3 regions of the Rhizobium sp. B21/90 genome follow, and region 2 is predicted to be linked to each of the others. Evidence: riboswitches for the same ligand, from Rfam matches in the RefSeq annotation. Region 2 holds a riboswitch; each other region holds the start of a gene.
What was found. A riboswitch is a leader RNA that binds a small molecule or an ion and turns the genes downstream of it on or off. The one in region 2 is predicted to bind cobalamin.
Positions count from the first base shown of each region.

Region 1: it holds a riboswitch for cobalamin, as region 2 does, so the genes downstream of both, bluB (5,6-dimethylbenzimidazole synthase) here and cobU (bifunctional adenosylcobinamide kinase/adenosylcobinamide-phosphate guanylyltransferase) in region 2, are expected to answer to the same signal.
Region 3: it holds a riboswitch for cobalamin, as region 2 does, so the genes downstream of both, J5278_RS23500 (ABC transporter substrate-binding protein) here and cobU (bifunctional adenosylcobinamide kinase/adenosylcobinamide-phosphate guanylyltransferase) in region 2, are expected to answer to the same signal.

Region 1 is NZ_CP072162.1:2,040,129-2,049,748, reverse strand. It holds gene J5278_RS09730 (MFS transporter) at 1-674, opposite strand, end outside; gene J5278_RS09725 (UDP-2,3-diacylglucosamine diphosphatase) at 782-1,648, opposite strand; gene J5278_RS09720 (NADP-dependent malic enzyme) at 1,884-4,196, shown strand; gene J5278_RS09715 (DUF2865 domain-containing protein) at 4,301-5,506, shown strand; gene bluB (5,6-dimethylbenzimidazole synthase) at 5,510-6,199, opposite strand; cobalamin riboswitch at 6,243-6,443, opposite strand; gene J5278_RS09705 (PD40 domain-containing protein) at 6,482-7,312, opposite strand; gene J5278_RS09700 (DUF1003 domain-containing protein) at 7,499-8,029, shown strand; gene J5278_RS09695 (GFA family protein) at 8,061-8,456, opposite strand; gene J5278_RS09690 (TadE/TadG family type IV pilus assembly protein) at 8,845-9,264, shown strand; gene J5278_RS09685 (pilus assembly protein TadG-related protein) at 9,264-9,620, shown strand, end outside.
Region 2 is NZ_CP072162.1:1,885,856-1,895,475, forward strand. It holds gene J5278_RS08935 (glycoside hydrolase family 15 protein) at 1-915, opposite strand, end outside; gene J5278_RS08940 (oxidoreductase) at 1,039-1,893, opposite strand; gene J5278_RS08945 (chloride channel protein) at 2,006-3,796, opposite strand; cobalamin riboswitch at 3,962-4,353, shown strand; gene cobU (bifunctional adenosylcobinamide kinase/adenosylcobinamide-phosphate guanylyltransferase) at 4,505-5,029, shown strand; gene cobW (cobalamin biosynthesis protein CobW) at 5,094-6,080, shown strand; gene cobN (cobaltochelatase subunit CobN) at 6,207-9,620, shown strand, end outside.
Region 3 is NZ_CP072163.1:1,174,554-1,184,173, reverse strand. It holds gene J5278_RS23530 (hypothetical protein) at 1-497, opposite strand, end outside; gene J5278_RS23525 (hypothetical protein) at 521-844, opposite strand; gene J5278_RS23520 (IS630 family transposase) at 943-2,022, shown strand; partial or broken gene J5278_RS23515 (glycosyltransferase family 2 protein) at 2,020-2,736, opposite strand; gene J5278_RS23510 (ABC transporter ATP-binding protein) at 2,905-3,669, opposite strand; gene J5278_RS23505 (iron ABC transporter permease) at 3,666-4,709, opposite strand; gene J5278_RS23500 (ABC transporter substrate-binding protein) at 4,706-5,722, opposite strand; cobalamin riboswitch at 5,903-6,131, opposite strand; gene J5278_RS23495 (phosphodiesterase) at 6,383-7,204, shown strand; gene J5278_RS31200 (hypothetical protein) at 7,250-7,384, opposite strand; gene J5278_RS23490 (TonB-dependent siderophore receptor) at 7,500-9,620, shown strand, end outside.

The sequences.
Region 1 (9,620 bases), 150 kb from region 2:
ACGCCGATCATGGTCAACAGCAGGCGCGGATTACTGAGCGCATTGCCGATGGGCGGCGCCTTGATGTCGAGCGGCAGGCCGCGCCGCCGCGTCGGCCCGATCCGGGGACAATAGAGCGCCATCGCAGTCGTCAGGATGAAGCCGATAACCATCAGCGGCAGAACCATCCTGCCGCCGAACGCGCCGATCACCTGGCCGCCAATCAGCGTCGAGACAATGAAGGCTATCGATCCCCACACCCGGGTCGAGCCGTAGTCGATCCCCCAGCGCCGGACACCGGAGATGGTAATCGACTCGACCACCGGCAGGTATGGCGCATAGGTGGCGCCCTGCAGCGCATAGACCAACAGGACGGTCGCGAAGTCGTCGGTCCAGAACAGCGCGATAGCGGTCAACAGAGACAGGCCTCCCGACCAGAGAAGCACGGTCGCCCGCTCCCGCATCCTGTCGGCAAACAGCGCCACGACAGGCGCCACCAGCACACGCACGACCATCGGCAGGGCGAGAATGATGCCGATCTGCTGGTCGTTGAACTTCAGGGTCGCGAGGAACACAGGAAAGAACGGCAGGGCGATGCCGTTGACGATCAGCGGGGCACAATAGGACAGGGCGCTGCGCAGCCGGAAATAGGCAGGAGCCTCCCTGCCCGTCGAAGTCATCGTTGCGGGAATCATGACAATGCCTGATTTGGAAACGCTGATTCCCTACCACGCATTCGCCATCGCGCCTACGGCGCCTTCAGGTCGGTGGGAAATTCAAGGCGCTGGAAGGCCTTGTCCGCTCACTCGGCAGCGGTCATACCGGACGCCGCCTTTGCTTCGGCCATCATCAGCGCAAGGTCCATGGCCGGGCGCGACGGCAGGCGATCCTGGCGGCTCTCGGCCACGGCAGTAGCAGGCTTCGCGTCGAGGATCTGGCGCCAGGTGATCAGTTCGAAGCTTCCATCCTCATGCTCGGCAATCGCCGTACAGCTTTCAACCCAGTCGCCGGTGTTGATGTAGCGCAGGCCATCGATGTCCTCGATGACGGCATGGTGGATATGGCCACAAATGACCCCGTCGGCATGGTTGCGCTTGGCCTCTTCGGCCACCACGCGCTGGAACTCGCCGATGAAGTTGACCGCATGCTTGACCTGCTGCTTGGCCCAGGCTGAGAACGACCAGTAAGGCATGCCGAGCCGGCAACGAATGCTGGCGAGCGCGATATTCAACACAATGGCGACGTCGTAGGCCCAGTCGCCGAGATAAGCGAGCAGCCGGGCGTTGCGCACCACGACATCGAACTCGTCGCCGTGCAGCACGAGATATGTCTTGCCGTCGGCAGTGGTGTGGATCGCCCGTTCGGCGACCTCGATACCGCCGAAATGGTTGCCCGGGAAATCGCGCAGGAATTCGTCGTGATTACCGGGGATGTAGACGATGCGCGTGCCCTTGCGCGCCTTGCGCAGGATCTTCTGGACGACATCGTTGCAATCCTGCGGCCAGTACCAGCTGCGCTTCAGCCGCCAGCCGTCGATGATGTCGCCGACGAGGTACAGGGTATCGGCTTCGTGATAGCGCAGGAAGTCGAGAAGATAGTCCGCCTTGGCGGCCTTCGATCCCAGATGAACGTCGGAAATGAACAGGGTTCGGAAGTGTCGAGTGTCCATCAATGTCTCCACGAACGTAATGCCCGTGCCCCAATCTTCGCTGTGCCCGGAATAATCAGACTCGTGTTTCAGGAAGATGACATCACATCCAATTCGAGCGCGAAGATGGCGTAGCTTACCCTGCCGCGCATCGGCAAAATCTTGCCGCCCTGCCACAATTCCGTACTGTGCACCCCCGAGGATTGTTGTATGCAGTGACGTGAAATCGTTAGACGAATGGTAATGGAGAAGCGTGATGGACCCGCAGGATGCATCGAAGGCACAGAAGAACATGACCAGCGGTGACCTCGACGAACAGGCGCTTTTCTTCCACCGCTATCCCCGTCCGGGCAAGCTGGAGATCCAGGCGACCAAGCCGCTCGGTAACCAGCGCGACCTGGCGCTCGCCTATTCGCCGGGCGTTGCCGCTCCCTGTCTCGCCATCCGCGACAACCCTGAAATGGCTGCCGAATATACATCGCGCGCCAATCTCGTGGCCGTCATATCGAACGGCACGGCCGTGCTTGGCCTTGGCAATATCGGTCCGCTGGCCTCAAAGCCGGTGATGGAAGGCAAGGCCGTACTGTTCAAGAAGTTCGCCGGCATCGACGTCTTCGATATCGAGATCGAGGCACCGACCGTCGACGAGATGGTCTCGACGATCTCGGCACTGGAGCCGACCTTCGGCGGCATCAATCTCGAGGACATCAAGGCGCCCGAGTGCTTCGACGTCGAGCGCCGCCTGCGCGAGATGATGAAGATCCCGGTCTTCCACGACGACCAGCACGGCACTGCGATCATCGTCGCCGCCGCCATCCTGAACGGCCTGGAACTGGCCGGCAAGACGATAGAGAACGTCAAGATCGTCGCATCCGGTGCAGGCGCTGCCGCCCTCGCCTGTCTCAACCTTCTCGTCATCCTCGGCGCCAAGCGCGAAAACATCTGGGTCCACGATATCGAGGGCCTGGTCTACACCGACCGCAACGTGCTGATGGACGAGTGGAAATCCGTCTATGCCCAGCCGAGCGACAAGCGGACGCTGGCCGAATCGATCGGCGGCGCCGATGTGTTCCTCGGCCTGTCGGCCGCTGGCGTGCTGAAGCCGGAACTGCTGGTGCAGATGGCCGAAAAGCCGCTGATCATGGCGCTCGCCAATCCCAACCCCGAAATCATGCCGGAACTCGCCCGCGCCGCCCGGCCTGACGCGATGATCTGCACCGGGCGCTCGGATTTCCCGAACCAGGTCAACAACGTCCTCTGCTTCCCCTACATCTTCCGCGGCGCGCTGGATTGCGGCGCGACGACGATCAACGAGGAAATGAAGATGGCGGCGGTGCGCGCCATCGCAGCCCTTGCCCGCGAAGCCCCCTCGGATGTTGCCGCCCGCGCCTATACCGGCGAAACGCCGATCTTCGGCCCGGAATACCTGATCCCCTCGCCCTTCGACCCGCGCCTGATCCTGCGCATCGCTCCGGCCGTCGCCAAGGCTGCGGAAGAGAGCGGCGTGGCGCTTCGCCCGATCACTGATTTCGACGCCTATCTCGATACGCTCAACCGCTTCGTCTTCCGCTCCGGCTTCGTCATGAAGCCGATCTTTGCAGCTGCCAAGCTCGCTCAGCCGAAGCGCGTCGTGTTTTCCGAAGGCGAAGACGAACGCGTGCTGCGCGCCGCCCAGGTGCTGCTCGAGGAAAACACGGCCGTGCCGATCCTCATCGGCCGCCCCAGCGTCATCGAGACACGCCTGAAGCGCTACGGCCTGAAAATCCGCCCGCACACCGATTTCGAAGTCATCAACCCGGAAGACGATCCGCGCTTCCGCGATTACGCCGACCTCTATTTCTCGCTTGTCGGCCGCAGCGGCGTCATCCCGGAGGCAGCCCGCACAATCGTCCGCACCAACACCACCGTCATCGGCGCACTGGCGCTGAAGCGTGGCGACGCCGATGCACTGATCTGCGGCCTCGAAGGCCGCTACGAGCGGCACCTGCGCGTTGTCCGCCAGATTATCGGCAAGCGCGCCAATGTCCGCGACTTCTCGGCCATGAGCCTGCTGATCTCGCAACGCGGCAACACGTTCTACACGGACACCTACGTCAACTTTAATCCGACGGCCGAAGAGATTGCCGAATCGACAGTGCTGGCAGCGGAGGAAATCCGCCGCTTCGGGATCACGCCACGCGCCGCCCTTGTCTCGCATTCGAACTTCGGCTCGCGCGAATCGGAGAGCGCCACGAAGATGCGCAATGCCCTCAGGCTCATCCGGCTTGCAGCCCCCGATCTAGAGGTCGATGGCGAAATGCACGGCGACAGCGCGATTTCCGAGCATCTGCGCCGCCGCGTCATGCCGGATAGCACGCTGACCGACGAGGCCAACCTGCTGGTGTTCCCGAACCTCGATGCGGCCAACATCACGCTTGGCGTTGTCAAGGAGATGATCGACGGGCTGCATGTCGGCCCAATCCTGCTCGGAACGGCCCTGCCGGCCCATATCCTGTCGCCCTCGGTCACCTCCCGTGGCGTCGTCAACATGGCAGCCGTGGCCGTGGTCGAGGCATCGCAGCCCGGCTGATACTGACGGGACCGCCGGGCATCATCCCGGCGGTCGACCACCTGCTGCCGAGCGCAGGGCTGGCGCAAGTCTGTGGGCGCCATATATCTTGCGCGTGATAATGGATGAACTGCAACTTCGCCCCGGCTGAGGCGGACACCATCCGAACGGAGCAGGCCAAAGGCGTGACAGTGGGCTGGAAACATTCATTTTGGGCGCTTGCCGCATCCTTGGCGATGGCAGCGCCACTGGCTGCCCAGACGAACGCAATCTGCGACGACCTGCGCGGCCAGATGGCCAATCTCAGCGAAACCGTCGGCACCAACCGCCAGCTCCGGCAATACCGCACCGCCATCGCCCAGCAGATATCCGAGTTGCGCCAAGTCGAGAACGACCTTGAGGACAACGAGTGCTCGTCCGGCAGCATGGTGATCATAAACGGTGACGACGACGGCACCTGCGCGCGGATCGAGGATACCCTGCAGCGCATGCAGGAGAACCTGCAGTATCTCGTTGCCAAGCGCGACCAGATCCAGCGCGGAGACGTTTCGGAAGGACCCACGCGCAACCAGCTTTCCGCAGCGCTGCGCGCCAACGGCTGCGAAGATCAGGATAGCGGCGATACCATCATCACCAACCGCCCGGCCCCGCAGGCAGGCATCGAGCCCAGCTACCCCGCAACCCCAGGGGCAACGACGCTGGACAGCAGCGGCGGTCCATCCGGCAACGAACCGGCACCGCAATCGCCGATCCAGAGCTACGCCTTCGGTCAATCCTATGGCGGCGGCAATGTCCGCACGGTCTGTGTGCGCACTTGCGATGGCGGTTTCTTTCCGATGACCCAGAATGCATCGCCCGGCGATTTCCAGCGGGATGGCGAAACCTGCGCGAGGATGTGCCCGGGCGTAAAGACCGAGTTGTTCTTCCACCGCCTGCCCGATCAGGAAACATCGGCGATGGTCTCCGCCTCGTCGGGCACCCCCTACAGCGCCATGCCCTACGCCTTCGCCTTCCGCAAACGGCCGCCGAACGAAAAGACCAGCTGCACCTGCAATCTGCCGGCCTATTACGAGGAAATGCGAAGGCAGAACGCACTGACAAAGCCGCCAGCCGCAGGCACGCAGCAAGGCTCGATCACGACGATCATTCCAAAAGAGTCGCCGCCGGCCGTGCCGACCGCACCCGCAAAGGGCGATGCGCCGCCGGTGGAACGGCCGTACGATCCGTCAGCCGGCAATGTCCGCCAGGTCGGCCCGGCATTCCTGCAGCCCGACCAGCGCAAACTAGACCTCACCCGTCCGGCCGTACCCGGCGAGCAGCCCCAGCAATAGGCCTCAGCCCTGCGGCCGGCCCCAGCCATTCTCGAACACCAGATCCTCCAGCGGCAATCGCTGCCGCCAGCCTTTGACGGCGAGTTCCGGTTCGCCATAGAGCTCGTCTACGAACCCCAGGCAGAGCCAGGCGATCATCTCGATCCGCTCCGGTATGCCGAGCAGCGCCCGGATATCGGCGTCGTGAAAAATGCTGACCCAGCCGACGCCCACACCCTCGGCGCGCGCCGCAAGCCAGAGATTCTGCACGGCGCAGACTGTCGAATAGGCATCCATGCGCGGATTGTGGGTGCGGCCGAGCACGACGGGCCCGGCACGATCCGGATCGCAGGTGATGCAGATGCTGAGCGGCGCCTTGCGGATCCCCTCGAGCTTCAGCGACCGGTAACTCTCGCGGCGGGCACCCTCGAACTGCAGCGCTGCCTCACCATTGGCGCGCTCGAAGGCTTCGAAAGCCTTCTCGCGGATACCGGCGTCGCGCACGAGAATGAAATTCCAGGGCTGCATGAAGCCAACCGAAGGCGCGTGATGGGCAGCGCCCAGCAGCCTTGCGATCAGGTCGTCCGGCAGCGGCTGCGGCAGGAACTGGTCCCGCACGTCCCTGCGCGTTTCGATCGCATGGTAGATGGCGTCGCGCTCGGCGACGGAAAAGGCTTGTGCGCGGACGAGATCGTCCCTGCAGTCAGGTCGCATCGTTTATATCCCCAACAATGCCAACCGCCCGCCGTCCTCGCGGGATCAGTCTATCTTATCAGGCCGGTCTTCTGGCTCGGCTTCATCTGGCGATGCTGCCTTCCCGGTCGAAACCAGTGGCATATCGGAGAACTGACCGTTCCCCCTGCATCGCCATCCGCCTTACAGCGTTGGGCACGCGCCGGATTTACACCGGCTTCCCGATTCTCCCGCCTGGGCGGGCACCTGATGAAGGAGATATGCGCGATCCGGCTAGCGATGGCAAGCGGATCGCAGGCCTGCTCAGCGCTCCGGTTCGTACCGGACAAAGGCGAACTCCTCGCCATCGGGTGACCAACTCGGTACGTTGATTGTCCCCTGGCCCCCGAACAGCTCGAACAACGTCGTGATGTTGCCGCCATCCATGTCCATCAGGCGCAGGCGGACGTCGAGATCGCGCGGATGATCGAAGACGTCGCCGTCGTAGGAGAGCAGCACGACCTTGTCGCCCTTCGGCGATGGATGGGGAAACCAGTTGCCGAACTCGTCGTCGGTCACCTGCTGCAGGTCGCGACCGTCAGGCCGGATCCGCCAGATCTGCATACGGCCCGTCCGGCTGGAGTTGAAATAGATCCACGCGCCATCGGCCGACCAGTCCGGCCCGTCGTTGCGGCCCTCGCCATGGGTCAGCCGCGTCTCCGCACCGCCCTCGACCGAGATCGTGTAGATGTCGAAGAGATCGCCGCGAATGCCGCAGTAGCTGACATGCTTTCCGTCGGGCGACCAGCCGTGCCAGTAGGACGGCAGGTTTGCCGTCACCTGCCTGGGAACGCCGCCTTCCGCCGGTACGAGATAGATGCAGGACTTGCCGTACTGGACCTTGTCGCAGAGCGCGATCAGCGTACCGTCGGGCGAGATGCCATGGTCGTTGTTGCAACGGTTGGCAAAGCCTGTATCGACGCGCTCGACAGTGGCGAGCCCGTCGAGCGACAGGCGGTAGAGAAGCCCGTCATCGTTGACGAGCAGGTAGCGTCCGTCCGGCGCGAAGTTCGGCGCCTCTACGAGACGATCGGTCTGCCAGACGACCCGCCTCTGACCTGTTGCAATGTTGAAGATCTCGACCGAACTGCGCATGTCTCACCCATCCTCGAAGCCGGCGCCCGAACCAAACAGCGACCGCGGAGGTTTTAACGGCTCGCCCAACGGACATCAACTGGCTCGACCGGACGCGATTGCGTGAGGCATCGCCATTCCCATGTTTTGCCGTTGCAATTCATCGTGGCAACCGAATACTGCCGCTAACCAGCATCGGAGCCACGCATGCCCAATCTCCCGAACTTCTTTCACACCCACTTCGATAAATCGTCGGACGATCTCGGCGTCATCGAGAAGCGGGTGCTGAAGCGAGCCCGCGAACGCAAGATCATCTCGACGGATGTCAACGCCGCCTTTTCCGCAAATGCCTCCGTCGGAGAGCGGCTCGCAGACGGGATTGCCCGCGTCGGCGGATCATGGGCGTTCATCGTCTCCTTCCTGTTGTTCCTGGTCGCCTGGACGGTGCTCAACACCATCCTGCTCTCGTCACGCGCCTTCGATCCCTACCCGTTCATCTTCCTCAACCTGATCCTCTCGATGATCGCAGCCATCCAGGCGCCGATCATCATGATGTCGCAGAACCGCCAGACCGAACGCGACCGCTTCGAGGCTGCCAAGGACTACGAAGTCAACCTCAAGGCCGAACTGGAAGTCCTGTCGCTGCACGAGAAGATCGACCTGCAGGTGTTGACCGAACTGTCGGCCCTCAGGGAGGAAGTGGGCCGCATTACGAGGCTGCTGGAGGCAAAGGCCTAGCGTCTGCGGGACTGCCCCTTGCGGACGATGGCTAGTCGGATTTCGGGAACTGGGGCAGACCGTCGTGGAGGCCGTAGAAGCCTGCCTTGTCGGCGCAGTAGATGTGATGACCCATCTTCAGGTCATTCGGATCATCGAACAGGCCGGCCATGATCGAGATCTGGTCGGCATCGTCGGCGACCCAGAACAGCGCGGAACCGCAGGTCTTGCAGAACCCGCGGCTGGCAGCGGGACTGGAGCGATACCAGCTGACATTCTCACCGCCCTCGACCGTAAGGTGGTCGGTCGCCGCGTTGGTGGCGGCGAAGTAGAGGCCGGTCTGCTTGCGGCATTGCGAGCAGTGACACCCGACCACATCCCTGAGCGGACCTGTCGTCCGTATTTTCACCGCGCCGCAAAGGCAAGATCCGGTATGGTCGTCCTTCATAGCGCCTTCTCGATCCTTGTCGTTAGGTATCATCCTGATGGTGCGGCATGCAGCTGTCAACTTCAGATTTCATGACTGCAGCATCAGCCACGCTGATAGCAGACCCTTTGCTGAATGCTCCCGGCATGCCCTCGTCGAAAGACGGTTAACAGGGCATTAAGCCACCTTTTCCCCCCGTCGTTGCCATGGCCGCACCAAACAGCCGGGTCCGTCGGCCAAGGTGCGATTTTGGGACAACCTATTCTGAAACGCGCCATTCATGCGTGCGTGTGGTTCAAAAATAAACCCGCCCAAAAATTGTATAGGTAACCTAATATTAGGATATCGCAATTCAAATTAAACCAGCAGGAATGGGAAGGTTGCGGCGACCGAAGGGGAGACGGAGACGATGATCAAGACCAAATTTCGCCATTGCGAACGTGGTACCGCAGCCCTCGAATTTGCGATCATCTTTCCTGTGTTCATTCTCGTGCTGATGACGCTGATCGCCTACGGCATCTATCTCAGCGCCGCCCATTCCGTTCAGCAGATCGCGGCCAATGCAGCCCGGACAGCCATCGCCGGCGTCACCGCGGCAGAGCGGGAGCAACTGGTCAACACCTACATAACCACCTCCACCCTTAACGATGCCATTCTGAACCCGGCTAAATTCACAGTCACGGTGCAGCCGGATCCGGCCAACGCCAACCAGTTCACGGTCAAGTTGTCCTACGACGCTCAGGACCTGCCGATCTGGAACCTCTACAGCTTCGCCATGCCAAGCAAGACGATTGTACGCACCGCAACGATCCGCATGGGAGGCATCTGATGCCGATCGGAACCATCCTGCGGCGCTGGACCCTGAGCGAGCAAGGCAACGTCGCAATCCTGGCTGCCATCACCGCACCTCTCATTCTGTACTGCATGAGCCTGGGTCTCGATTATGGCATGCTGACGCTGCAGCAGCGCCGCCTGCAGCAGACGGCCGACCTGTCCGCAATTGTCGCGGCATCCGACGTCAACAATGCCCAGGCCAATATTCTCAACTACTTCAGCACCAACAACCTGAACATGGCTGTCCAGACGGCAAGCGGCTATGTCTCGAACACCGGAACGTCACCTCTTGGAGACGCCGTGAGTGCGGCAAAGTTCGACGGTATCGCAACGATAACGCTCGGCACCTAC
Region 2 (9,620 bases):
GAGCCGCATCAGCGCATAGACCGTGAACGATGCATCCCTGATCCAGGTGGCGCGATAGTCCCAGTTGCGTTCGCCGCCGGGCGCCTCCGGCAGGCCGAAGGTGGCGGCAGCGACCATAGAGCCGTGGCTTAGCGAGGTCATCAGTTTAAGGGCCAGTGCCGAGCGGGTCACGGCATCCCGCCAGCGACCGTGATAGGTCGACCGGGCAGCCCATTTCTGCCAGTAGTTTTTTGTCTCGAGGATGACGCACGACACCTCCTCGGTCTGCATGAGCACGCCGTCGTCGTCTCCGAAGGTGAAATCCGCCTGCTCTCCGACCTTGAGCGTCAATTCCGCCGTCACTCCGCCGTTCATCGGCGTCAGTGCCACCGGTGCGGTCAGGCGCAGGCGCAAGCCGTCCGGTCCGCTGAAGACGGCACCGTGTTCATCGACGGTAACGTCCGGGATGGTGCGGGCGTAGTCGAAGCGTGGCCAGCATTTCAGCCGGATGGTGACTGTGCCGCGCGTGACGGCGACGCGGCGCACGATCCGGCAGACGCTCTCGCCGGTCGTAGTCGGGCTCGGCATCAGGTCGGTAATTTCGGCGCTGCCGGCATGCCCGAGCCAGCGCGTCATCAGGACGTTGGTTTCGGGGACGTACATCTGGATGGTGCGCGCGCCGGCGATATCCGGCGAGAGTTCGAAGGCGCCGCCCTTTTCCGGATCGAGCAAAGCCAGGAAGACGCTGGGGCTGTCGAAGTTCGGCCAGCACAGGAAGTCGATGGCACCGTCGCGGGCGACCAGAGCGGTGGTGCGCAGATTGCCGATGGTTCCATGGTCGGCCACTGGCCGTGGGATGGCGGTCAGGTGGCCTTCGTTCAGGGGCGGTGGCTCATGCTTGCCGATGTCTGTTGCAGCGGACCTGTTGTCAGTCATCCATGCTGTCCCTGTTTTTCGCCACGGCCTATCCGCGACGGCGCAGTAAGGTGGTTTCCGGTCGTCGCTGTGGACGACCGGCTTTTCAAGGGCGGTAAGAGGAATGCCGCCATAGCTGTGAGCTTATTGTTCGGACTCTGGGAAATCTGCACCAATCGATGTGTCGCGCCACTGTTCGACTTCGGCCAGACTGTCCGAAAGCTTTTTCGATACGGCATCGACGCCGAAAGCGCCGAGCACCAGGTGGCGCGGCGGGTGTTCCAGTTCCGTCACCATCATCATCGCCTTTGCAGCCCGAACGGGATCGCCCTTCTGCTTGCCGCTGATGGCTGACGTCGAGGCCATCCGTGCGCCGACGGTCTCTTCGTAGTCGGCGATGCCGGAGACCGTCTGCTGCAACGATCTGCCGGCCCAATCGGTGCGGAATGGGCCGGGCTCGATGCAGGTGACCTTGATGCCGAGCGGCCGGCCTTCGACGGCAAGCGCGTCCGACATGCCCTCGACAGCGTGCTTGCTGGCTGCATAGTAGCCGGAGCCGGGAAAGCCGACGAGACCGGCGACCGAGGTGATGTTGATGATGTGGCCCCGGCGGCGCTTGCGCATGCCCGGCAATACGGCCCGGGTCATGGCGAAGAGGCCGAAGACGTTGGCATCGAACTGGGCGCGGATGGCGTCGTCGTCGCCCTCTTCGATCGAGGCCTGGTAGCCGTAGCCGGCATTGTTGACCAGCACGTCGATCTGGCCGAAGCGTTCTTCGGCGGCCTTGACGGCGGCGGTGATCTGGTCCTTGTCGGTGACGTCGAGGTCCAGCGCCAGGGCGCTGTCTTCGTGACCCGTGACGAGATCGGCGACGCGCTCCTTGCCACGGGCGGTGACGACGGCGCGCCAGCCGCGTTCGAGTACCAATGTCGCGAGTTCGCGGCCGAAGCCGGTCGAGCAGCCGGTGATGAACCAGACGGGCGTGGAGGAGTTTGCCATGTTTGCTTTCGGTGCTTGGGCCGGCAGCGCTACTTGGCACGGTACCGGACGTTATGATGCAACTGAGTTAGAGCGTGGTGCGTACGCGTCAATACTGAAATTGATTGCGGGCTCAGAGTTCGCCTGACTCCTCTCGCCGGCGCCGGTCGAGCTCTTCCGAATAGCGCCGCAGGGTATGGCTTTCCGACAGCTGGCCGATGACCTTTCGCTCGATCAGATTGTTGACCACAGCCAGCGCTTCGCTTTCGGTCTTGTCGAAGATCGCGGCCGCCTGCTTTGCATTCATCTGCGGCTGCAGGAAGTCGTTCTTGTAGCGGATGAAATCGCCAAGGCCGCGATCGCCATCGTCCTGGTCGACGGGGCTGGCGTATATTTCCGGCACCAGCACCATGCCGGCATATTTCTCCGCATCGTCCAGCAGCACGACCCGCTGGGTCGAGCCGATCGGGAAATCATGGCGGAAGTCGGCGATGCTGATGTTGACGTTGGCGCTGCGCACGTCGGGGCGCATCATCCGGGCGACGGTCAGGTTGCGGATCCAGCCGACATCGTGGGCGCTGCGGATGCTCTCGCCCCGAAGGTGGAAGCGCCAGGTGGCAAAGGAGTAACCGAAGGTGGTGCGCACCACGAGCGACGAGGTGATGACGGCGGCAAGCACCAGCGCGGTGATCGGAAAGTCGCCCGTTATTTCCAGCGCCAGGAAGGTCATCGTCAGCGGGCCGCCGATGACTGCTACGGCCAGCGAACTCATGCCGACCACGGCATAGATGACCGGCGTCAGCGTCGCGTGATCGAAGTAGGGCGCGGAGTAGGCGAAGATCTTGCCGAGCAGGGCGCCCATGAACAGCGAGGCGAAAAACAGGCCGCCACGGAAGCCGGAGCCGATCGAAACCGCCGAGGCCAGCGACTTCAGCAGCAGGATGCCGATCAAGGCCGGGATGGCGATATCGCGGCCGAGATTGAGATGCAGCGCACCGTGGCCGGCCGACAGCACCTGCGGCGAGATCAGCGCGAGCATGCCGACGACGATGCCACCGAGTGCCGGGCGGACATACTGGGGGATGGCGCTCTTGCGGGCCAGCTCCTCGATGAAGGAGACGCCCTGCATGAGCAGGATGCCGCAACCGGCGCAGACGGCGCCGAGAAGCAGGGCCGGAATGTAGTCGGCCGGCACGACGCTGCCGAAATCTCCGATGTCGATCATCACGTCGCTGCCGGCGAGCAGGCGTGCGACCAGCGTTGCGACGAGGGCGGAAACGACGACCGGGGTCAGGGTGACGATGGTGTAGCTGCCGATGATCAGCTCGAAGGCATAGAAGGCGCCTGTGAGGGGGGCGCTGAAGGCTGCGGCGATGGCTCCGGCCGCACCGCAGCCGACAAGGGTGCGAAGGTCGCCGCGGCGCAGCTGCAGTTTCAGTCCGAGTTTCGAGGCGATCCCGGCGGCGATCTGCGTATAGCCGGCCTCCAGCCCGACGGATGCGCCGAAACCGTTGGATATGAGGTTCTGGATGGAGACTAGAATGCTATCGGTCAGCGACAGCCGGCCGCCGTGAAGCGCGTTGGCCTCGATCGGGTCGATCATCGGCTTTTTGCGGGTCTTGGAGAGAATGAACAGCATCAGCCCCAGCAGCACGCCGCCGGCAATCGGCGCCAGCAGCAACAACAGCTTGTTGTCGATCACCGCGCTGCTCAGCCTGCCGTCATCGCCGATACCGTAGATCAGCATGTGCATCTGGCGAGAGATCAGGCTCATGGCCGTCACCGCCAGCCCGGACGTCACGCCGACCAAGGCGCCGGCTATGACGAGGCCGACTTCGCTCTGTCGCAGGATCGCGCGCATCCGCCCGGCTTCGAAAAGCGACCGGAGGGTGCGAAAGCGGGGCGCATGGAATCGTTGAAGCATGGCGTTACGCATGAAAGAGAGGCGGTTGTTTAAAGCAGGACGTCTTTACACTGGCAATTGCGACAAAAAGACCGCCGCCGGGAATGATTTCAGCGCCGTTTCAACACATATATGGCAGAAACCGAATTCGTCGATCAGTTGACTTGCATAAGGCGAAGGCCTAATCCTGAACGCATAACGGAAGGTTCCCGCGCCGTGAAAACGGTATGGGATCAAAAGGGAATGTGACCGGGCGGACCCATACAGGGCGCTCCTATCGCAGCCGACCCCGCGACTGTAGAACGGTCAGGGTCTTTCGTCCGGTGTTCCGGGACGACGGGTGATGTTCTGCAATGGTGCAGGCGGGCCTGAAGTCGAAGGCATCGGAAAAGCCACTGGCGTGGCATCATGATTTACCGGGGTGGGACGCCTCTTCATCTACGAATCGTCCGCCTTTTCATGATGACCTGCCGGGAAGGCGAGAGAGACCCGTGATCTCCGGCCGGAACGATATCCGTCGTTTCGGCCGGAGATTGCAACCGTGAGCCAGGAGACCTGCCATCCGTGCCGGGCGAAAAGCCCACCCTTTGGGACGTCGTCCCGCTGCCAGCACGGAGGTTGTCATGGCTGAACGTTTGCTTTTGCGCGTCATTGCGGCGCGCTTGCCTGATCCGAACTGTTGCACGCTTGCAGCTTCGCGCAGAACCGCGTGAGGATCGGAACAACCTGATGTCATCCCCAACATTCGGAACGGCCCTCGTGCTCGGCGGCGCGCGCTCCGGCAAGTCGTCTTTTGCCGAGGCGCTCGTTACAGGCTCCGGCCTCGACCGCCATTACGTCGCCACCGGCCGAGCCTGGGATGCCGAGATGGCGGAGCGCATCCGCCAACACCGCGTCGATCGCGGCGAGGGCTGGACGACGCATGAGGAGCCGCTCGATCTTGTCGGCACACTCGGTGCCATCGACGCGCCCGGCCGCGCTGTTCTTGTCGATTGCCTGACGCTGTGGGTCACCAACCTGATGATGGAGGAGCGCGACATGGCTGCCGCCTTCGCCTCACTCTGCAAATTCCTGCCGGGCGCAAGGGCGCGCCTGGTGTTCGTCTCCAACGAGGTCGGCCTCGGCATCGTGCCGGAAAACCGCATGGCGCGGGATTTTCGCGACCATGCCGGACGTCTCCACCAAATGATCGCGGCTGAGGCCACCGACGTCTATTTCGTCGCCGCCGGACTGCCGCTGAAAATGAAAGGCTGATTCATTGCAACAGAAAATTCCCGCCACCGTCATCACCGGCTTCCTCGGGGCCGGCAAGACGACGATGATCCGCAACCTGCTGCAGAATGCCGGCGGCAAGCGCATCGCCCTCATCATCAACGAGTTCGGCGATCTCGGCGTGGACGGCGACGTGTTGAAGGATTGCGGTGCCGAGAACTGCTCTGCCGACGATATCATCGAGCTCACCAACGGCTGTATCTGCTGCACGGTCGCCGATGACTTCATTCCGACGATGACTCAGTTGCTTGCCCGCAACCCGCGGCCCGACCACATCGTCATCGAGACATCCGGCCTGGCGCTGCCTCAGCCGCTGGTGGCGGCCTTCAACTGGCCCGACATCCGCACTCACGTGACGGTCGATGGCGTGATCACCGTTGTCGACAGCGTTGCCGTCGCTGCCGGCCGGTTTGCCGACGACCACGACGCCGTCAATGCGGCGCGGGCGGAAGATGCCTCGCTCGACCATGACAACCCGATCGAGGAACTGTTCGAGGACCAGCTGACCTGCGCCGACCTCATCGTGCTCAACAAGACAGACCTGCTGGACGCCGCCGGCATTGCGGCCGTGCGTGCCGAGGTCCAGTCGCGCACCGAGCGCAAGCCCCCGATGATCGAGGCTCGCAACGGCGAGGTTTCGGCAGCCGTGCTGCTCGGGCTCGGGATCGGCACGGAGGCCGATGTCGGCAACCGCCTGTCCCACCACGAGATCGAGCATGCCGACGGCACGCCGCACGACCATGACGAGTTCGACAGTTTCGTTGTCGACCTCGGGCCTATCGCCGAGCCGGTCACGTTTATCGAGCGGCTGAAGACAGTCATCGGCCATCACGACGTGCTGCGTCTCAAGGGGTTCGTCGATGTGCCGGGCAAGCCTATGCGGCTGCAACTGCAAGCCGTCGGCAGCCGTGTCGACCATTATTTCGACCGAGCCTGGACGCCGGGCGAAGTCCGCGCGACGCGTCTGGTGGTGATCGGGCTGCACGATATGGACCAGGCGGCGGTACGCAGTGCGATCGAGGTGCTTGTTTGATGGTCTTTGCCGTGGCTTACCCCGCTCTGTCACTGCGTGACATCTCCCCCCTCGTGGGGGAGATGTCCGACAGGACAGAGGGGGGCGCCGCCCCGTGCTAGAACCCGCCCATCGGGGAGGTGCTACATGCATCTTCTCCTAGCCCAGAAGGGCTCGATATCCGATGGCGACGAGGCGATCGACCTCGGTCAATCGCCGGGCGATATCCTGTTTCTGTCGGCAGCCGATACCGAGCTTGCCGCTATCGCTGCGGCTTATGCCCACAATGACGGCACCCATTCGCTGCGTCTGGCAAGCCTGCTCAGCATGAAACATCCGATGTCGGTCGATACCTATGTCGAGCGGACGGCGCGGCATGCGAAGATGATCATCGTCCGGGCGCTCGGTGGCGCCAGCTATTTTCAATATGCCCTGGAAGCGCTGCATTCAGTGGCGACACGGCAGGGGGTTAAGATCGCGGTCATACCGGGCGATTCCAAGCCGGATCCGGGCGTCATGCCGTTTTCCAACATCGCGCTCGACGATCTCAATGCGTTGTGGGCCTACCTGATCGAGGGCGGCGACGATAACGCGCGGGCGTTTCTGGCCTATGCGTCGGCGATGCTGTCCGGAGCCGAAAAACCGCAGCCGGCGAGCCCGCTTGCCAAGGCCGGCATCTGGTGGCCGGGGCAGGGTGTTGTCGATGTTGAGGAATGGCTGGCGGCCTCTGAGGTTACGACGTTACCCCCCTCTGTCGGCCGGGCCGACATCTCCCCCACAAGGGGGGAGAATAACCGGGGGCAACGGCCTATTGTCGCAATCAGCTTTTACAGGGCTCTCGTTCAGAGCGGGGAGACCCGGCCTGTCGAGGCGATGATATCGGCACTGGTCGAGGCCGGTGTGCGGCCGCTGCCGGTGTTCGCCTATAGTCTCAAGGACCCGGCATCCAAGTCCATCATCGCGGACATTTTTGGCGCCGCGTTGCCGGATGCGGTCATCAACACCACGGGCTTTGCGATCTCCGCCCCCGGCGCAGACCGGAAGCCGACGGTGCTGGAGGCGAGCGACGCCGTCGTGCTGCAGGCGATCTTCTCCGCGTCTTCCAAGGAGGCCTGGACTGCCTCGGCGCAGGGTCTTTCGGCGCGCGATCTAGGCATGAACGTGGCGCTGCCCGAAGTCGACGGCCGCGTGCTGTCGCGCGCCGTATCGTTCAAGGCCGCAGCCCGCTACGACGAGCGGGTGGAGGCTAATATCGTCGGCAGCGAGCCATCGATCGATCGCATGCGCTATACCGCAGCGCTCGCCGCCAACTGGGCGCGGCTGCGTCGGACGCCGGCGGCCTCTCGGCGTGTGGCGCTGGTCATGGCCAACTATCCGAACCGCGACGGCAGGCTTGGCAACGGCGTCGGGCTGGACACGCCGGCCGGCACGGTGGAAGTCATGCGGGCGATGGCGGCGAACGGTTATCCGGTGGCCGATATCCCGGCAGATGGCGATGCGCTGATCACCCATCTGATGCAGGGGCCGACCAACTCCGGCCGCGACGGGAAGGTCATCCGCGAAACGCTTTCGATGAGTCGTTACAAGACCTTCTTTGCGTCTCTTCCCGTTCAGATTCAGGATGAAGTGTCGGCGCGCTGGGGTGGGCCTGAGGGCGACACCTATGTCGTCGATGGCGCATTCGCCCTGTCTTTTGCCCGCTTCGGCGAAATGCTGGTCGGCATCCAGCCGGCGCGCGGCTACAACATCGATCCGAAGGAGAGCTATCACTCGCCGGATCTCGTACCGCCGCATGGCTATCTCGCCTTCTATGCATTCCTGCGCCTGGAATTCGGTGCCCATGCCGTCATCCACATGGGCAAGCACGGCAACCTCGAATGGCTGCCGGGCAAGGCACTGGCGCTGTCGGAGACCTGCTATCCCGAGGCCATCCTCGGGCCGATGCCGCATCTCTATCCGTTCATCGTCAACGATCCCGGCGAGGGCACGCAGGCCAAGCGCCGCACCAGTGCCGTGATCATCGACCACCTGACGCCGCCGCTGACGCGCGCCGAAAGCTACGGTCCGCTGAAGGACCTCGAAGCGCTTGTAGACGAGTATTACGAAGCCTCCGGCGTCGACCCGCGCCGCATCCTGCTGCTGCGCAAGCAGATCCTCGATCTCGTCACTGATATCGGGCTCGATCAGGATGCGGGCATTGCCAAGGGCGAGAGCGAGGACAGCGCGCTGCAGAAGCTCGATGCCTATCTCTGCGACCTGAAGGAAATGCAGATCCGCGACGGGCTGCACGTCTTCGGCGTGTCGCCGCAGGGGCGGCTGCTGACAGACCTGACGGTGGCGCTGGCCCGCGTGCCGCGCGGTTTGGGCGAGGGCGGCGACCAGAGCCTGCAGCGGGCGATTGCTGCCGATGCTGGGCTTGCGGCGGTTGTGTCTGCCGCTCTACCCCCCTCTGTCAGCTCTGCTGACATCTCCCCCACAGGGGGGGAGATTGGTATGCCGCGCCATGGTCACAAAAATGCACCTGCGGAGCTTGGTGCAAAAGCGGACTTCAGTGTGGAGATTGCCGCCGCCCCATCGATCTCCCCCCTTGTGGGGGAGATGTCCGACAGGACAGAGGGGGGTAAACCTCCGCAACCCAAAACCTTCGACCCGCTCGACTGCGGGATGGCCGATGCCTGGGCAGGCCAGCGCCCGAAAATCCTCGTCGATGTATCCGGCGACCCATGGCGCACCAACGGCGATACCGTGGAGCGCATCGAATTGCTGGCCGCGCGGTTGGTCGATGGCACCAGCCTCTGCCCGCCGGATTGGTCGCAGACGCAGGCCGTGCTTGCCGAAATTGAGTCCCGCCTGAAACCCTCGATCCAGGCCTGTGGACCGGCCGAGATCGACGGGCTGCTGGCCGGTCTCGACGGCCGCTTCGTGCCTCCGGGCCCGTCGGGCGCGCCGACGCGCGGCCGGCCGGACGTGCTGCCGACGGGCCGCAACTTCTATTCCGTCGACAGCCGCGCGGTGCCGACGCCGGCGGCCTACCAGCTTGGCAAGGCCTCGGCCGAACTGCTGGTACGGCGCTATGTCCAGGATCATGGCGAATGGCCGGTCTCGATCGGCCTGACGGCCTGGGGCACGTCGAATATGCGCACCGGTGGCGACGACATTGCCCAGGCGATGGCGCTGATTGGTGTCAAGCCCCTGTGGGACATGGCGTCTCGGCGGGTCACCGGCTACGAGATCATACCGCCGGCCATGCTTGGTCGTCCTAGGGTGGATGTGACGCTGCGGATTTCCGGCTTCTTCAGGGATGCCTTTCCCGAGCAGATCGCGCTGTTCGACAAGGCCGTCCGGGCTGTGGGCGCGCTGGATGAAGACCCTGAGGACAATGCGATCGCAGCCCGCATGCAGGGAGAAACCGCGCGCCTGATGGCCGAGGGGCTGGATGCGGTTGCAGCAGCAAAACGGGCCGGCTATCGTGTCTTCGGCTCCAAGCCGGGCGCCTACGGTGCTGGCCTGCAGGCGCTGATCGACGAAAAGGGCTGGGAGAAGCGCGCCGATCTCGCCGAG
Region 3 (9,620 bases), on a different replicon from region 2:
TGCAGATCGACCGATGCAAACAGCAATGCTAAGCCGAGGCCGATCTGGAAGTTGATGAAACCGCCGATAAGCGTCGCGCACCATGCAAGGTAGAGCATTGCGATCTGCCAGTAGTAAGATCCGCCGAACACCTTACGATGCAGTATTATGGCGCCTATTGGCGGGAGCACGATCGCTGCAAAGAGAATAGCGCGTGCCAGCATACTGACACCGATCAACGGTCCAAGATAATGGGCCATAAGATCTATGCCGAGATTTGTGAAGGTGCCGTGCCAGTCGAGCGCATAGATTTGCGCGAGATGGACTTCCGTAATGCCGCCTGCGATCAGCCACATGCGTGTATAGTGGTTCGCATAATCGAGGAGCGGCGGGAACTTGAACGCCGTCACCATCAGTCCTACAATGCCGAGGAAGGCGAAAATCGAGGTGTTGGTGTTCTGCAGGACCGAAACCGCGGTTCCTTTCGGTACGGTTTCGGACTGTGGATCTGAGGGCATATCCACGACGAGGTCGACGGGCCTCATCGGACGGCCCTTGCCCTTGCATTCTCCGGCTGTTCGCCTCCATCCTGCAAGGCTGACGCGATTGCCCTGCGCTTTCCTGCGGCGTCTAAATCTGAGAAATCGCTGGTTAACGTCAGATCTCGTCCATTTTGCAGCAGGCTCTCGATCATGAACATCGGCCGTCGTTTGCTTTCCTGCACCAATCGCCCCAGATATTCGCCAATAATTCCAATGCATATCAACTGGATAGCGCTGAAGGCTGTGACGGCACACATGATACTGGACCAGCCAACGATCGTGTCACCAGAGAGCCACCTTGCGATCGAAAAGATGAGCAGCAAAAATGCAATGCCCGCAGTCGCAAGCCCTAGTGGTTACCGCCTGACATAAGAGTCCTGTATGGGATTCCATTTGCTGGGTTGGCATGCGAGTCTGGCGCATGCGCACAGGAATATCGTTCACCGTTTCGCCAACAGATCACCAACGCCTGATGGCCTTGACCAGGGATCGCAATGCGCCCCAAAAGCACGTCTGGCGGGCCGAGATCATCCTGCTGAGTGCCGATGGCGTCGGGACTGTCGAGATTATGCGCCAGACCGGCAAATCGAAGACCTGCGTATGGCGCTGGCAAGAGCGCTTCGCCACAGAAGGCGTCGAGGGTCTCCTGCGCGACAAGACGCGGCCGTCGCGTATTGTGCGGCTCGGACCCGATGTCGCCGAGCGTGTGGTGGCCCTGACGCTGGCTGATCCGCCGGGCGAGACGACGCACTGGACGGCCGACATGATGGCGACGGCCGCCGGCATCAGCGCCAGCGCAGTCAGGCGTATCTGGAAAGCGCATGGCCTCGCACCTCATCGGTGGCGGCAGTTCAAATTGTCCAACGACCCGAAATTCGTCGACAAGCTGCGAGACGTTGTCGGCCTCTATGTTGATCCGCCAGCCCACGCCGTCGTGTTGTCGGTCGATGAGAAAAGCCAAATCCAGGCGCTCGACCGCACCCAGCCGGGCCTGCCGATGAAGAAGGGTCGGCTCGGCACCATGACCCACGACTACAAGCGGCACGGCACAACCACGCTGTTTGCCGCCCTCAACGTGCTCGACGGCACCGTCATCGGTCGCAACATGCAGCGTCATCGTCATCAGGAGTTCATCCGCTTCCTCAACGCCATTAACGCCCAGGTGCCGGACGACAAGGCCGTCCACGTCATCCTCGACAACTATGCTGCCCACAAGCATCCCAAGGTGAGAGCCTGGCTCGACCGTCACGAGCGTTTCACCTTCCACTTCACTCCGACTTCAAGCTCATGGCTCAACGCGGTGGAGGGTTTCTTCGCCAGGCTGTCGAAGCGGCGTCTGAAACGCGGCGTTTTCCATTCCGTCGTCGATCTCCAGGCCGCCATCAACCGTTTCCTCGTTGAGCACAACAAAAAGCCAAAGCCCTTCACTTGGACCGCCGATCCCGACAAAATCATCGCCGCCGTTAAACGCGGGCACCAAGCGTTAGATTCCATCCACTAGGATAGTACTGACACGCAACGGAGTTGTCGAAAAACTCGTAACGGCGTCCAACGCAAAGCCAATCATTTTGTGCAGAGGATATTTGGTTTCGCCGGCAAAACGTGCGTCGCGTTCGTAGGGCAAGGCAACTTGTCGCCCGCCGATCCAGCTGACCATCCCTCGTATGAACCGATCACGCTCCGGCATAGCCAGCAGGATGTCGACAACCCGGCGGCGCATCAGCCGGAAGTCGCCCGTGTCGCGCGGTATCGTGACAGACGCCAGCCGGGAAAGAAGACGGTAAAAAAGCGAAGCCGAGGCGCGCTTGAACCACGTTTCGCCCTGACGTTGGCAACGCTGGCCGTAGACCACATCGGCGCCACGATCCATGATCGGCATCATCATCAACAACAGTTCCGGCGGATCCTGCAGATCTGCATCGATTAAGAGGATACGCTCGCCGCGGCATGCAGCGAGCCCAGCGGTAGCCGCCAGCTGGTGGCCATGATTACGCATCAAGCGTACCCCAAGGATCTGGGGCACGAGTGCTGTCATTGCAGCAATTATATTCCAAGTTTCGTCGCTGGAGCCGTCATCGACCAAAACAATCTCGAAATCCTCACCGGCTACCGATCGAGCCGCCGCGACGCAGCGACGGCAGAATTCCGATATCCCCTCCTGCTCGTTGTAGCAGGGTGCAACGATTGAGAGGATGAGTGGTGAAATATTGGTCATATGCGCTCGTCAATTTTCAGCTCGTAGCCTAACCTTCAAAGGTCAAGACTTTCTTGCAAAGCAGCAGAAATGCTCAATCACGGCTACCGCTATCCTTCGACATTCGGATGTTGCGCAGTGTATTGGCCGTGATGGCCCCCCACACACATTTGCCACGCCGCCCGAGGCCTATGCGAGCAGGTACTGGATGTGGCAGCGGCCGTGGATCGCGGACTTTTCTACGTGCGCTTTTACTCCGAAGACCGTGCGAATGAGGTGTTCGGTGAGGACGTCTTCCGGTGATCCGGCGGCGACGACCTTGCCGTCTCGCAGGACGACGAGACTGTCGCAGAACATGGCCGCAAGATTGAGGTCGTGAAGGGCGACGATACAGGTGATATCCAGCTTGGCGACAAGTGACAGGATATCCAGCTGGTGCTGGATATCGAGATGGTTGGTCGGCTCGTCGAGTAGTAGCTCGGTCGGAGCCTGCGCCAGCGCGCGGGCAATGTGCACCCTTTGACGCTCGCCGCCCGACAGCGTCTGCCATAGTTGGGCTGCCCGGGCCTGCATGTCGACCCGGGCGAGCGCGATCTCGACGGCGGCATCGTCGTCGCTGCTCCAGGTGGAGAGCAATCCTCTGTGGGGCGTGCGACCGAGGCGGACGACGTCGGCGACGGTCAATGGCGTGTCGGTCGTCGATTGCTGCTCAACGAAGCCTATGCGGCGCGAGATCTCGCTGCGCGACAGGCTAGCCACATCATGTTCTCCAAGTCGTATAATGCCGCTGCGGACCTTCCTCAACCGGCAGATCAGGCGCAGCAGGCTGGATTTCCCCGATCCGTTCGGCCCAAGCAGACCGAGAACCTTGCCTTGCTCGATCGCCAGGCTGATGCCGTTAACGATGAGCGTGTTACCGGCTGCATAGGTGACGTCGTCGACGGATATGCTCATGGGGTCCTCCGGACACGATAGAGGATGACGGCAAAAGCGGGCGCTCCAAAGAGAGCCGTGACGACGCCGATCGGCAGGATCTGCTGGGGGATGATGATGCGCGAAGCAATATCGGCTCCGACCATGAAGATCGCGCCGCCAAGGGCGGTCGCCGGCAGCAGGCGGCCGTGCGACGGCCCGACCAGGAAGCGCGCGGCGTGCGGAATGACAAGCCCGACGAAGCCGATCGAGCCGACCATGCTGACGACGCTCGCCGTCATGACGGCGGTCGTGCCAAGGAGTACGATCTGTACGCGGCGCACCGGGATGCCGAGGGAGGTCGCCGCGTCGGCGCCAAAGACGAAGGCGTCGAGCGCCCTGACATGGCAGAGGCAGACGATGAAGCCCGCCAAGGTCACGGGGGCGGAGAGATAGACGTCTGGCCAGCGCACGCCGCTCATCGAACCGAGCAGCCAGAACAGCACGCCGCGCGCCTGCTCTGCATTGGCAGACGTCGTGACGATGTAGGAGGTCAGGGCATTGAACAGCTGCGATCCGGCAACGCCGCAGAGAATGATCCGCTCGCCCGACCCGCCTGCCCCTGAGGCCAGAATGCCCACCAGCGTAAAGGCGACGACGGCCCCGATGAATGCTCCGCCGGACAGCCCGAGAACGTTTGCGCCGAGCCCGAGGATCGTGATGCAAACTGCCCCTGTCGAGGCGCCTGCCGAAATGCCAAGCACATAGGGTTCGGCCAGCGGGTTGCGCAGCAGGGCCTGGAGCACGGCGCCGCAGAGCGCCAGCGAGGCTCCGGCACTGGCTGCAACCAGTGCCCGGCTGAGACGGTAATCCCAGACGATGCCTTGGTGAATACGGTCGATTGCAAAGCCCGTGCCGAAGATGCGGTTCGACACAGCCTCTGCCGTCGTCTGCAGCGGGATGGAGATTTCCCCGATGGAAACGGCAAGGCTGATCGAAAATCCGAGGACGACGATGGCGGCAACGGCGAGCGCTGCAAGCGCCCACCATCTACGCCGTGTTACGACTGCGCTGTTGCTCACCGGGCCAGACCGAAGGACCTGATGCCATTTGCAAGAACCTCGATGCCGTCGATCGTCCGGATCGTCGGGTTCATGGACTGCGCATCCATCATCACAAATCGTTTGTTCCTGACGGCGTCCATTTCGCTGGTGACGGGATCGTTCTGCAGGAAGTCCAGCTTCACCTTGGGATCGTCTGCCGCATAGCGGCGGCGATCCATGGTGGCGATGACGATGACGGCCGGGTTCGCCTGGGATATTGTTTCCCAGCCGACAAGCGGCCATTCCTCCTCGGTGGTCACGACGTTGCGCGCATCGAGGGCCTTCATCATATAAGCGGGGGCACCGTTCTTGCCGGCTATGAAGGCATCGCCCCTGACCTCTTTGCTCGAGAACCAGAAGACGATCGGCAGGTGCTTGGCGGCCGCACCCTCCACGGATGCCACAGCGGTGGCCTCGCGTTTCCTAAGGTCGGCGATCAGGGCATCGCCGCGGTCCTTGATATCGAAGACTTCGGAGAGCTGGGCGATCTCCTGATAGACTAGATCCATGCTGAACATCTGCTTGCGGACCCCGTCTCCGCCGTCGGAATTGACTTTGGCGACACAATCAGCCGGCGAGATATAGGTATTTATTCCGAGGTCGGAGAATTGCTCCCGCTTACCGACGGAACCCTGCGGTCCGACATGCCACTCGAATTCCGCAGCCACCAAGTCTGGTTGGCGTCCGACGACGGATTCGAAGCTCGGATCGTTGTCGGCCAGCCTTTTGATCTTGCTGTTGGCCTGTGCATATTGAGGAAGCACGGGACCCACCCAGACCGCCGTGCCGACGATCTTGTCGGCAAGGCCGAGAGACAGGAGAACTTCCGTCATCCCCTGGCCGATGGACACTATCTTCGAAGGCGCCCTGGCAAAGGTCACCTGTTGACCGCAATTGGTTATGGACAGCGGATAGACCGTTGCCGCGAATGCGGGGGCGGCCATGCCGAGAAGCCCGCAGGCAAGCGTAATGCTGGACAGAAACTGACGCATGAAAAATATCTCGATTTTATGGGAAAGCGAGTGCCCTGGTGCTGCAGGTATGCGGCAGCGAGGCAAGCTGCGGTTGCCACGTCAGCTGTCGGAAGCCCAATCGAGCCGGAGATGCGCCAGGCTATGGCGAAAATTCAAATGAGACATATCTGTTCCTTTCCGGGCATCCCCGCCCGGGTTCATGGGATAGCGCTTGACGGCAGGTCTCCTGACTTGCGGATATGCGCCGATCATCTGTCTTCCCGCGAAACCTTCGCAGTGACATGGCCCTGAGGCCCTGGGATGAGCAGCAATCCGCTTACAGTTGCGGGGGCAGTCACGGTCTTGGTCCCATTCGGGTGGCCCTCACCGTGTTCCCTATTAATCCCCTTGGAGTCATCCTAAGGGAACCGTCGATGGCATCTATGACAGGCCTGCAACGGCGGTCAAGGTGGGCGGGTCTCGCAAAATCTCGCACAGGTCGGAAATCCATCATTGCTTTATATTATGTTATAACGTTACATTACTAGTAAAATGCAGGCAGTCAAGTGTCTTGTCGCGTTAGCCAACAAACAGACTGCTGACGCAAACCTGTTGCAAACGACGTGCAGGGTCTGGAATGTACGTACCGGAAAGGTGCCCGACGAAAGGCATTCCGGGAATCGCAGGCAGGAGTAGCGCATGAGCAAAATTATTATATTCACCGACCTGCACATGGTCCTGGAGGGAGAGACGATCATCGGCCTCGATCCCTATCAGCGCCTTTCAAGAGGGATAGATCATGTCAACCTGCATCACCGCGATGCTGAGTTTGCGGTGATGACGGGTGACCTCTCGCACCGCGGCAGTCGCCAATCCTATGCGAGACTGCGCGAACTGCTCGACACGCTCGAAATTCCCGTCCACCTGCTGGTCGGAAACCACGACAACCGCGAAAACTTCATTGCCGCCTATCCCGAAAGCCCGCGTGACGAGCACGGTTTTATCCAGCAGCGGATCGAGACCGAAAACGGTGTCATGCTTTTGCTCGATACGCTTTGCGGACCGCCCTACGTCTCGCCGGACGTTCATGCCGGGGTGCTGTGCGACAATCGGCTTGCCTGGTTGAAGCAGAACCTCACTCGTGCCGGCGACCGGCCCGTCTACATCTTCATGCATCACCCACCGCTCGACACCGGGTTTCCCGGGATGGACAAGATCAAGCTCCGGAACGGCGAGGAGTTTTACGATATCCTTGCCGAATACGGCAATGTCCGCCACATCTTCGCCGGCCATGTTCACCGTACGATTGGCGGCTCCCATCGCGGTATACCTTTCTCGGTATTCAAGAGCCCGGTCCATCAGCAGCCGATGGTATTCGATACGGAAGATACTTCCCTCTCCGTCGATGAACCGGGCGCCTACGGCATCGTTTTCCTGAAACCGCAGGGATGCCTCGTTCATGTCGAGGATTACGAACTGTCCAACCATTCGATATCGGGCAGCGACGCACTCGGTAACTGAGACATATGCCCTGACGTCGGACTATGCCGCGTCGCCGCCTCGTCTTTAGGCCGCTTCCATGGCACCGACGCTGACCGGCAGGTCAGCGTTGGTGTTTTCACGTGCGCATCCTCCGGTTGCCGCGCGCGCCTCGGCAAGACCGGTGGAAAGATCGGAAAATTTGTAGGCAATAGTTGACATCGGGAGTCAACAAACAATACAGGAGTTAACCAGTCAACTTATTGATCATGGTCGTTGGTCGGTATTCCGTAGACTTTTCAGGTATTTGATAGATTGATTGCAGGGGGCTGCCGTGATGTTTCGCGAGGCTAGGACGACTGTATCGCCGGTGGGCACATCCTTTACGACGACCGTCGGACGTCTGATGATCGCGTTTCTGTCGAGTTCGACGCTGCTTGCCGCAACCCCGGTTTTCGCTCAGTCAGGCGACGCGGAAGCAACCACGCTCGCCAAGATCACCATTGCGGGCCAAGGCGACCGAGCTGGCACCATTGACAAGACGATTGTCGCAAAGAGTTCCCGCTCCAGCAGCAAGACCGACACCCCGCTTCTCGACGCGCCGGCCTCGGTTTCCGTCGTCACCGCCAAGGAAATGAAGGAGCGCGGTGTCACCAACCTCGACCAGGCGCTGGCCTACACGCCCGGCGTCTCCACCGATATCTACGGCTCCGACGACCGCTACGACCACTTTTTGATCCGCGGTTTCTACCAGACGACCGACGGCTCTTTCCGTGACGGGCTGCCGATGCGTGTCGGCGGCTCCTTTACCGCCAGCCGCCTCGAGCCCTATGGCATGGAACGGATCGATGTGCTGAAGGGGTCCAACTCCACGCTGTTCGGCCTTTCCGGCCCCGGCGGTATCGTCAATGCGCTCACCAAGGTGCCGCAGGACAAAGACTTCGGCGAGATCTATACAACGGTTGGGAACGGACATGTCGAAACCGGCACCGACTTCGGCGGAGCGCTCGACAAGGATGGCATCTGGACCTACCGCATGACTGGCAAATGGCAGAATGCCAATGCCGGCATCGACCATACCAACGACGATCGCGTCTATGTCGCGCCGGCGCTGACCTGGTCGCCGGATGCCGACACCTCCGTCACCATCCTGACGGATTACAACAAGCGCGACGGCAACCCTGGCCATGCCATTCCCTACAAGTCTGGGATCGATTCCGAGACCTATCTCGGTGAGCCCGATTTCGACAGGGTCGACACCATCGAGCGCAATGTCGGCTATCAGCTGCGCCACGATTTCGGCAACGGTTTCGAGTTCCGGCAGAATGCCCGCTACACCAATCTCGACATGACCTATCAGCAGATCTATCTCGGAGCTGCCGATCCTGCTTCGAGCCGCGCTGCATTGGCAATTTATGGCCATAGCAAGCGGTTCCAGATCGACAACCAGCTCCAATATGACGGCAGCTACGGCCCATTCGAAAGCCGCACACTGCTGGGCGCCGATTATGGCCGCGACAGCAATAGCGAACGTCGCCTCGACGGGACGGCCGGTGGCGTGCTCGATGACAGCAAACCCGTCTATTGCGGCACACGCTGCATCTCGTTCGGCGCACCGGTGGACACCAGGACAAGGCTGACAACGGCGGGCACATTCCTCCAGGAACAGCTGACGATCGACGACCGCTGGATCCTGACGCTGGGTGGCCGATACGATCACGCCGACACGATGTCGGAGAGCTCAGGCATCCGCGACGACGCGGTCGATACGAATTTCTCCAAGCGCGCCGGGCTTACCTTCAAGGCGACCTCCGAGCTCTCGGTCTACGCCAATTACTCGGAATCCTTCCAGCCACTGGCAGCCAGCCGCTCGACCTTCCTCGGCACGCCCAAGCCTCAGGAGGGCACACAGTACGAAATCGGTGCAAAATATCGGCCCGAGGGTATGGATGCGCTGTTTACCCTGGCACTGTTCGACCTGACCCAGAAAAACGTGGCGCAGTGGGCGTCGGACTATTCCTACCAGTACCAGGTGGGCAAGGTGAACGTGAAGGGCATCGAGTTCGAGAGCAAGGTCGCGCTCACCGACCGGCTGAACCTGACTGCCGGTTATTCGTACTGGGACGCGCGGATCAAGGACGACGCGACCACCGGGCTGATTGGCAATCGGCCGGAACTCGTTCCCAACCACATGGCAACGCTCTGGGCCGACTATACCATTCCCGGCAAAGGCGCGATCGGTGACATCAACGTCGGGATGGGCGCCCGCTTTGTCGGCAATACTTTCGGCGACAATGCCAACACGCTGCCGCTTGCCTCAAGAACGGTCTTCGACGCGGCTTTCAATTACAAGTTCAAGAACGGCGTTGCCCTCGCCGTCAACGCCACCAACATCTTCGACAAGGAATATGTGGCCAGCATCGACGACTACAGTCTGGCCGCCTACTACGGCGACCGC